3 regions of the Gilliamella sp. B3367 genome follow, and region 1 is predicted to be linked to each of the others. Evidence: riboswitches for the same ligand, from Rfam matches in the RefSeq annotation. Region 1 holds a riboswitch; each other region holds the start of a gene.
What was found. A riboswitch is a leader RNA that binds a small molecule or an ion and turns the genes downstream of it on or off. The one in region 1 is predicted to bind thiamine pyrophosphate.

Region 1 (3,289 bases):
AGTTATCAACAGGTTTGTTAAATACTTATCAAATAATAAAGTGAATAATTTAATCGATTAATCTAATTTATCGATTTACTATTGTTATCTAATAGTGATTAGACTATAGTAAAAGTCAGCCTATTTTTTAGGCTGGATTCATCTTCAAAATCTATCAGAATGTTATTTATACAAAGATTAACTAAATTTGATGATTAACAAATGAGTTTTATAAAATAAGGAAATCACCATGGCTGATATTAATCTTTCCGATGATTTGATAAAAGATTTTATCTACTCAATGTACCGTAAAGAGGTATTATTAAATTTAAAAGGTGTGGTTTTGACTGAAGAAGATCGCAAACAACTCCACGCAAAAAGAGACTTTGTAAATCAATTATCTGAAGCCGAACTATCCGATATTCGCTCATGGGTTCTAGATAAATTAAAATTACTTGAAAACCAACACCAAGAGCAGAATTAACTAAAAAATCTATACTAAGCTAGCTTTTTCAAATCTATTGATAAAATTTATTTGCAGCGTTATTCAAAACGATATGGACAGTTTAAACAATCGTTTTATAATGCATCAGTTACTCGATAATCTTAAGGAAAGATCATGAAAAAGTTAGCAGTAGTGTTATTATTAGGTCTCCCAGTTATTGCATCTGCGTCCAATTGTGACGAAATTAGTGCAAATATCGCCGAAAAAATTAAAAATAACGGTGTTAATGAAAATAGCTTCCAATTAAAACTTGTTCCTCAAGATGAACAAAATATTGAAGGTAAAATCGTAGGATCATGTGATCGAGGTAAACAAAGCATTGTTTATATTCGTACACCATCATCAAAATCAGTTAAAGATGAGCCTGAAACACCTGTTGAAATCACACCACAACCCGTCGAGTGCTACAGCCCTAGTAACGCTCCAGTTCAAACGCCAGCTTCGGCACCAGTAGAAAAAGTTCAAACTCCAGAGCCGACTTCTACAGAATCTCAGGAAACTGAACAAAAAGCAGAATAAACGGAAATTTAAGTAACCATTTTATAAATTTTATAATTTGTTTAACCGGGGTGCTATAGGCTGAGATTATACCCGTTGAACCTGATTCGGTTAATACCGACGAAGGGAGTTTAAAACACGTCTATTATAGAAATCTGTTTAACTCCTTATAGCGAATTTGTCAAAAAGGAGTCATTATGCCATCATTTAACTCACTGATTGAATCAAGCGAGTGGAAACACTATATTCAACATGATTTTGTTCAACAATTAGGAAAAGGCACATTAGACTTAACCTGTTTTCAATACTACCTGAAACAAGATTATCTTTTTTTAATCAACTTTTCCCGAGCTTGGGGACTTGCAGTATATAAAAGTCACGACATTGCTCAAATTCGTCAATCATTAGAGAGTTTAAAAATCATTGTTGAAGTTGAACTCGATCTGCATATTGAATATTGCAAAAAATGGCAGATATCTGAATATGAACTAAGCACATTAAAGGAAGCCAAAGCCAATAGCGATTATACACGTTATGTGCTTGATATAGGATTACACGGCGATATATTAGATATACACATAGCGATGGCGCCCTGTTTAATTGGGTATGGCATGATTGCCAATTGGATTCAAGGTTGGGACGAAAACAACCCATATCGCTCTTGGATTGAGATGTATGCTAGTAAGGAGTTTCAACAAGCAGTACAAAAAGAAATTGCTTGGATAGAAGGACAATTACTTAATATCAGTGAAAACCGATTTAAACAATTAAGCCAAATATTTAAGCAAGCGACGCAATTGGAAATAAATTTTTGGCAAATGGCATTGGATAAAAGTGACTAGTAAACAGCATGTTTTACCATTTTAGATAAAACATGCTGAGCATGAATTATAAAAGTTGTTGATAGTTTTGCTTGGTTACATCATCCCAAACACTTGCTTGGACTTGCCCAATATGATGTTGTTGTAAAAGCAACATAGTTAGTCGAGATTGTCCAATCCCTCCACCAATTGTCTGTAAAAAATCACCATTAGCTAATGCCTTATGCCAAGCATATTGCAGACGATCTTCATTATTGGTTAATTTTAATTGACGCTTTAACGTCTCAGGATCGACGCGAATACCCATTGACGAAATTTCAAAACCACTATTTAAAACTGGATTCCAAACTAAAATATCACCATTTAATCCTTTAGAACCCATCTCATTATCGCTACTCCAATCATCATAATCAGGGGCGCGCACATCGTGTTTTTCTTTATTTGACAAATCACCACCAATACCGATTAAAAATACTGCGCCTAACTCTTTAGTAATCGCGTTTTCGCGCTCTTTTGGTGACAAATTAGGATAACGTTTTAATAACTGCTCACTATCCATAAAAGTGATCGACTCTGGTAAAAAACAAGAAAGATGATATTTTTCTGAAACCACTTTTTCTGTAGCCTTAATAGCACTATAAATCTTCTCTACCGTCTGTTTTAAATAAGCTAGATTGCGATCTTCAGGACGAATCACTTTTTCCCAATCCCATTGATCGACATAAACAGAATGAATAGGGGAGAGCTTATCTTCATCAGGGCGAAGTGCTTTCATATTGGTATAAATACCTTCACCAACTGGAAAATTATGTTGGCTCAAGATTTTGCGTTTCCATTTAGCGAGTGAATGAACCACTTCAAATTGCGCATCAGGAATACTCTTAATATTAACCTGAACCGCCTTCTCAGTCCCAGATAAATTATCCTGAACACCATCACCAATTTGACTCAAAAGTGGGGCTTGAACTTCAATTAGTGATAAATTATTAGCTAATTGCTCAGCAAAAAATTGTTTAACAAAATTGATCCGTTGTTGCTGCTCTTTAAATGATATCGTCATGTCTCATCTCAAAAAGTGAATGGGTTAGTGACGATAAATTAAACTAGAAAACAGAAATATGCAAGTTAGAACATATACGGACTTTTTATAAAACGCTAAGCACTATAATTAAATTCACAGATTCCCGATGCGGGCAAGGACTACATCACACATTAAACGTAAAAAATGAAATTAAATTACCCAATAATACAATATATTAGGTAATTATGCTTCATCATATAGGTAAAAGATAATTGAGTTAATTATTGATTAAAATAGGTGGAAACAATATGGGTTAAATTTGGCTTTTGCCATTTTGCGATGAACACAAAATTAGGTACTATAAATGGATACCTTTTGTTTCCAGCCATAGTAAATTCAAATTTGCTGGTAATCCAGCCTTTCTTGAACTTGAAATTTGAAATTGACGTCATTGGGATTCGAATA
Region 2 (3,289 bases), on a different contig from region 1:
CAACATCGATGTGAGTAATGAGATTTGGAAAAAATAGAAACCTTGAAAAAGTATAGTAATCATCGGGGACAATATAAATAATCCCCCTATTACGATAATTATCATACTAATCATTTTTAACCAATTGGTTATCGGTAATTGATAGTTGGAGTGACTAAATTTAACACTCAGCTTTCTATCATTTCTATTTATTTTCTGCATCAAGCTGATAAAAACAATACAGCAAACCAACTGCACGCAAGATAGTAATGCGGCTTGTAATAGATCAAAGTCTCGCACCGCTTGATAAATAGCCACTTCCAGCGTGGTGTATTTTGGACCACCACCCAATGCAAGCACTATGGCAAAACTCGAAAAACAGAGCATAAAAATAAGTGCTGCCATAGGCAATATTTGTCTACGAAGTAACGGCCATTCAAGTAATTTAAAATAGGTAAATGTTGAAAAATTAAGTTGTGCCGCTAACTGTCTTTGTTCTATCGCAACACTGTTTAATGTTTTGTAAAAGAGCACACAAGCATAAGGAAAATTCAAAAAAACATGCGCCAACAAAATACCTTGCAAGCCATAAATAGGAAATGAAAATGGGATATGCAGTACTTGGCAAATGTAAGCCAGTAAACCTTGTTGCCCATATACCGACAACAACCCTGTCACAACCACCAAAGCGGGTAAAATAAAGGTAATTGGCATTATTTTTATCAGTAACTTTTTACCTTTAAAATCAATAAAGGAGAGCGCCTTAGCCATTAATATTGCTGATGCCAGCGAAAGTATTGTCGATAACAAAGCTTGATAAAAAGTGATCCAAACAATATGAAGCACATAACTATCAAGATAAATCGTCAAATTTCCTGACTCTAAGGCAAATCGCCAAATAGCAATAAGTGCCGAGCTTAAAATGATGAGTATTAAGCTCGCCGCACTCATTCCGGGTAATAACGATTTAAATTTCAACATTGGCGATACGGATCTATTTACTAATTGCCGATTGCCATTCTCGAATCCAAGCTTTTTGATGTTTTTCAATCTCTGCTGGCTCAAATTCTAACGATTTATTGACCGAATTAATTTGCGCAAAGGCATTAGGTAGATCCGTTTTGATAATCGGATACATCACATTTTTCTCAGCAAATTGGTGTTGGACTTCAGGTGTCAGCAAATAACGTAAAAATTGGCGCGCTAGGTCAATTTCTTGACTGTATTTAATAATTCCGGCTACTTCAACTTGACGATAGTGCCCTTCATCAAAAATAGCTGCTTCGTAGTGATGCTCGTTTTCATTAATGATATGTGCCACTGGCGATGTACTGTAACTAAGTACAAAATCCGCTTCGCCTTTTAAAAACATACCATAAGCTTCGCTCCAACCTTTGGTGACCGTCACCGTATTTTTAGCGATTTGTTGCCACGCTTCTGCTGCTTTATCTCCATAAACTTTTTTTACCCAAAATAGTAAACCGAGTCCTGGTGTACTGGTTCTTGGATCTTGGTAGATGATTTTCCAACCGGCTTTATTTTCAACCAGTTCATGTAAAGAATGAGGTGGATTTTTGACTTTGTTATTATTGTAGATAAAAGCAAAATAACCAAAATCATAAGGCATAAAACTATCATCCCACCAATTGGTGTTAAGATTGTCGGGTTTAGCGATTTGATGAGGAATAAGAATATTCGCTTGTTTGGCTTGCTCTAATAGGTTGTTATCTAACCCTAAAATAACATCCGCATTCGTTTTATCGCCTTCAAGGCGAATACGATTTAAAACCGACACAGCATCACCTAATGTCACAACCTCAAGTTGGCAATTGCATTGGGCTTCAAACCCTTTTTTGATTGCCTCGCCGGGTCCCCATTGTGACATAAATGAATTATAGCTATAAACCGTCAAAGTAGGCAGTTCTGCATTGGCTAATGGGCTAAAAAGTGAAAATAAAAAAATAACAGGTAGTAAAAAGTTTTTACAAAACATTTTGCCTCCAAAGAAATAGGTAAAAGACAAAAGGTTTGAGCAGATATAATAACTCAAATCCCTCCGCTGGCATTATCCAGTTCAGGTTCGACGAGTTATGTCAGTCAATCTGACACTCTCAGCCCACTAGGGCACCCCGTTGAGAACGACATTAGTTTAGAGGGTGAAGGTATAATTGTAAATAGTTACCTTCAACGGTTGCCTGCAAACTTATCTACGATTTTGGAAGAGAGTAACTGCGCTTGATCAAACTGATAGATCTATTCTTTATAAAATTCCCGCCTAGCCCCATTTGTAATCGGAAAATCGATTTATTGCTTATTTAAGGAGTGAGTGAGTTTTGCATATTCATTCAAAAAGATATTTTCACCATGATTATCATAGTATTTTGTCAATTGTGAATCTGAGTTGTTGCAGATGGCCTTGAGCAAACACCAACGTTGAAAAGAGCAAAAGGATATTGATAATCAGGTAGTTAAATAAATTTCGGCACCTGTTTTCTCTTTATTTTTTTATCTATTTTATAATTGAGTTGATAGATTACATCTAAATAAAAAAATTTTCGTTTATAAAAGAATCTGCTATTTACTTGTCCTTAACTAATCCCACAGTGACAATTTATCAATTTATCAGTATTATATTGGGCATTTTATTTTAATCGATTAGGTTCAGTGTGAATATTCAACAACTATTAACACAACGTGTTTCTCAAGCAATGATTATGGCGGGTGCTGATAAAAACTGCGACGCTTTAATCAAGCAATCAGCTAAAGCCCAATTTGGTGACTACCAAGCAAATGGTATCATGTCTACCGCTAAAAAATTGGGAATGCCACCACGAGCATTAGCTGAAAAAGTTTTACAACATCTTGATATTGATGATATTGCCGATAAAATCGAGATCGCCGGTCCTGGTTTTATTAATATCTTTTTAAAAGATAGTTGGATTGCTGAACAAAACGAAGTCGCGCTAAATAGTGATAAACTGAATATTACTTTACCAGCCAAACCACAAACTATTGTGGTTGATTACTCTGCACCAAACGTAGCAAAAGAGATGCACGTCGGCCATTTACGCTCAACCATTATTGGTGATGCTAGTGTCCGAGTATTAAGCTTTCTTGGTCATAATGTTATCCGTGCCAACCATGTTGGTGATTGGGGAACCCAATTTGGGATGTTAATCGCCTATCTTGAAAAAATGGAAAACGAACATGCCAACGATATGGAACTTTCAGATTTAGAATCGTTCTATCGCGCAGCTAAAAAACATTACGACGAAGACGAAGCCTTTGCCGAAAAAGCCCGTAATTATGT
Region 3 (3,289 bases), on a different contig from region 1:
TTTTGATTTACAAGTCATTTGCGGTAAATCATCTTACCCACAAGTATTAGAGAGTGCTGGCGCGGAATCAGCCGATATGTTAGTTGCCGTTACCAATTCTGATGAAGTAAATATGATGGCTTGTCAGATTGGGCATGTGATGTTTAATATTCCACAAAAAGTTGCTAGAATCCGTGCTCCTGAATATAACGATGAAAGATACCCATTCTTCAATAAAGATTGTATCAACATCGATCATATTATTGCTCCTGAAAACTTAATTACAAATCATATTAGCCAATTAGTTCAATATCCTGGTGCTCTACAGTTTGCTTCGTTTTATGATAATCGTGTCTGTTTGGTTGCTGTAACCGCTTATTACGGTGGTGCGTTAGTGGGGAGCGAACTATCCGAACTTAAAGAGCATTTACCACATGTCGAAGCGCGTGTTGTTGCTATTTATCGTCAAAATCGTTTTATTCGCCCAATAGGTTCGACTTTAATTGAAGCTGGAGACATGGTTTATTTTATTACCCCTCCTCTTAACATTAAAGCTGTAACCAGTGAACTACAACGGCTAGAAAAACCTTATAAACGTATTATTATTAGCGGTGGTGGTGGCGTTGCCATTGCTTTAGCTAAACGTTTAGAGAATGATTATCAAGTTAAGTTGATTGAACGTAATGCAGAAAAAGCTGAATTAATAGCTGAGCAGTTAGTTAATACCACCGTGTTACATGGTGAATCATCAGACCAAGAATTATTATCGCAAGAGCAAGTCGAGTTAACCGATCTGTTTGTGGCGGTCACTAGCGATGATGAAGCCAATATTATGTCATCTATGCTGGCAAAAAGAATGGGGGCAAAAAAAGTCATCGTTCTTATCCAGCGACAAGCCTACTTAGAATTGATTAACGATAGTGTTATTGATATCGCGATTTCACCACAACATGCCACTATTTCAGAACTACTAAGCCATGTTAGGCAAACAGGTGTAGTTAAAGTTGTCTCATTACGCCAAGGTGAATCAGAAATTGTCGAAGTAGTTGCTCGTGGTGAAGCCGAAAATTCAAAATTAGTCGGTAAAAATATCAACAGTTTAAAATTACCTTCAGGTGCTACGATTGGTGCTGTGGTTCGTGGTGAAGATGTAATTATAGTAAATACGGATTTAATGATTGAAGATGGCGATCATTTAATAATTTTCTTACCGGATAGACGCGCCATTAGTGATATAGAAAGATTATTACAATAACTTGTTTAATTTTTAAACTCAGTTCATAATAGATTCAATTTTATCCAAATTTGTTATTTAGACTCGGGGTGTTTTTTGTTAGAGCAAAAAACTGAGAATTTACCCGTTGAACCTGATCTGGATCATGCCAGCGTAGGGAAGTCTCTGTCTTAATTACCGCTTTTGACACATTCTTCCCTTAATATTATTTATTAGATAAGGAAAGAATATGTCGGTCATTAAATTATTTTCAAATCAGGATGCCATTCCTTTTATTGGGCAAGTTCATCAGAAGCGACCTTTAATCCATTGTATTACCAATGATGTGGTACAAAATTACACTGCTAACGTTCTTTTGGCGATTGGGGCTTCACCAGCGATGGTGGTAGCTGAGCAAGAAGTTGAGGACTTTGTTGCCATTGCAAATGGTTTGTTAATTAATATTGGCACGATCAATAGTCACAGCGCTAAAAGCATGTTACTAGCCGCCGCAAAAGCTAATCAAACTCCTTGGGTATTAGATCCTGTCGCAGTTGGAGCAGCATTGAAATATCGTACTGAAATTGCTAAGCAATTATTAAAATTTAAACCGACAGTTATTCGAGGAAATGCTTCAGAAATTCTAGCATTAAGTGGTCAACAATCATCATCAAAAGGGCCTGATGGACTGGATTCTACTGATTCTGCATTAAATGCGGCAATGCTATTAGCCAAGAAATATCAAACCATTGTTGCAATAACAGGTGAGACCGATTATGTCATAGATGGTGAGCAGGTTTATAGCATTGTTGGGGGTGATATCGCGCTAACACAAGTAACTGGTACTGGTTGTTCATTATCTGCGATTGTGGCAGCATTGATTGCAAGTTCTGAAGATCATTTAAAGGCTACTGCTTCAGCCTGCTTTATGATGAAAAAAGCGGGGGAACTCGCTAATAAACAGCAAGGGCTAGGTACTTTTGCTATGTCAATTATTGACCAACTTTCTCTTTTCACCACAAATAAGGATTTTTGATGAAGAAGCAACTTGATTTAACACTCTATTTAGTACTTGACCCAGTACTTTGTGATGGCATAAATGGTATGGTTAATACCACTAAGTTTGCAGTTGAAAATGGTGTTACTGCCGTTCAATTACGTTCAGAACAAGAATATTCAGGTAGAAATTGGTATAAAGCCGCCCAAGCTTTAAAAGAAGTATTAATCGACACTCAAGTTCCACTATTGATTAATGATCATATTGATATAGCTTTAGCTGTCGATGCCGATGGTGTTCATGTTGGACAAAGCGATCTACCTGTCGAAGTTGCACGACGATTAATTGGAGAAGATAAATGGATAGGGCTTTCAGTCTCTAATTATTCGCAACTTGAGCGCGTTCCTTGGCAACTAGTCGATTATCTAGGTATTGGCCCTATCTATCCAACCCCCACCAAAAAAGATGCAGCAGAAGCAATAGGCATCGCCCAATTGACTGAACTTGTTAAAGCAAAACAATGCCCTGCCGTTGCGATCGGTGGTATCGGTGTAAACAATTTAACTGAAGTGATTCAAACTGGCATTGAAGGTATTGCCGTTGTATCCGCAATTTGCGGGCAAGGAGATATTGCTAAGGCCACATCTGATTTGATTAGAAAAATAAGACAAGCAAGATAGGAAATTAAACCATGACAACAGTTTCATTAACTATAGCTGGTAGCGATCCTAGTGGCGGTGCAGGTATTCAGGCCGATTTAAAGGCCTTTTCAGCGCTTGGCGCTTATGGGATGTCAGTCATTACTGCTTTAACCGCACAAAGTACACAAGGTGTTAATAGCATATACCCGGTGCCACCCGAATTTATTGAGGCTCAATTTAACACACTTTATCAAGATATCCATATTGATAGCGTTAAAATCGGTATGCTGATGAATAAAGAGATTGTAACCACAGTTAATCATCTATTAAGCAATAATCCTATTGCCAATATTGTTCTTGATACGGTAATGATAGCCAAAGGGGGGCATCCTTTATTGAGAAATGATGCCATTACCGCTATTCGAGAATTGCTATTACCATTCGCCACCATCATCACCC

Region 2: it holds a riboswitch for thiamine pyrophosphate, as region 1 does, so the genes downstream of both, thiB (thiamine ABC transporter substrate binding subunit) here and tenA (thiaminase II) in region 1, are expected to answer to the same signal.
Region 3: it holds a riboswitch for thiamine pyrophosphate, as region 1 does, so the genes downstream of both, thiM (hydroxyethylthiazole kinase) here and tenA (thiaminase II) in region 1, are expected to answer to the same signal.

The regions. Positions count from the first base shown of each region.
Region 1 is NZ_JAFNNJ010000002.1:560,736-564,024, reverse strand. It holds gene J3U23_RS05655 (hypothetical protein) at 230-463, shown strand; gene J3U23_RS05650 (DUF1161 domain-containing protein) at 599-1,003, shown strand; TPP riboswitch at 1,040-1,128, shown strand; gene tenA (thiaminase II) at 1,180-1,824, shown strand; gene asnA (aspartate--ammonia ligase) at 1,871-2,863, opposite strand; gene J3U23_RS05635 (hypothetical protein) at 3,106-3,289, opposite strand, start outside.
Region 2 is NZ_JAFNNJ010000001.1:654,962-658,250, reverse strand. It holds gene thiP (thiamine/thiamine pyrophosphate ABC transporter permease) at 1-960, opposite strand, end outside; gene thiB (thiamine ABC transporter substrate binding subunit) at 974-1,972, opposite strand; TPP riboswitch at 2,013-2,121, opposite strand; gene argS (arginine--tRNA ligase) at 2,646-3,289, shown strand, end outside.
Region 3 is NZ_JAFNNJ010000003.1:212,725-216,013, reverse strand. It holds gene trkA (Trk system potassium transporter TrkA) at 1-1,234, shown strand, start outside; TPP riboswitch at 1,289-1,390, shown strand; gene thiM (hydroxyethylthiazole kinase) at 1,443-2,228, shown strand; gene thiE (thiamine phosphate synthase) at 2,228-2,869, shown strand; gene thiD (bifunctional hydroxymethylpyrimidine kinase/phosphomethylpyrimidine kinase) at 2,881-3,289, shown strand, end outside.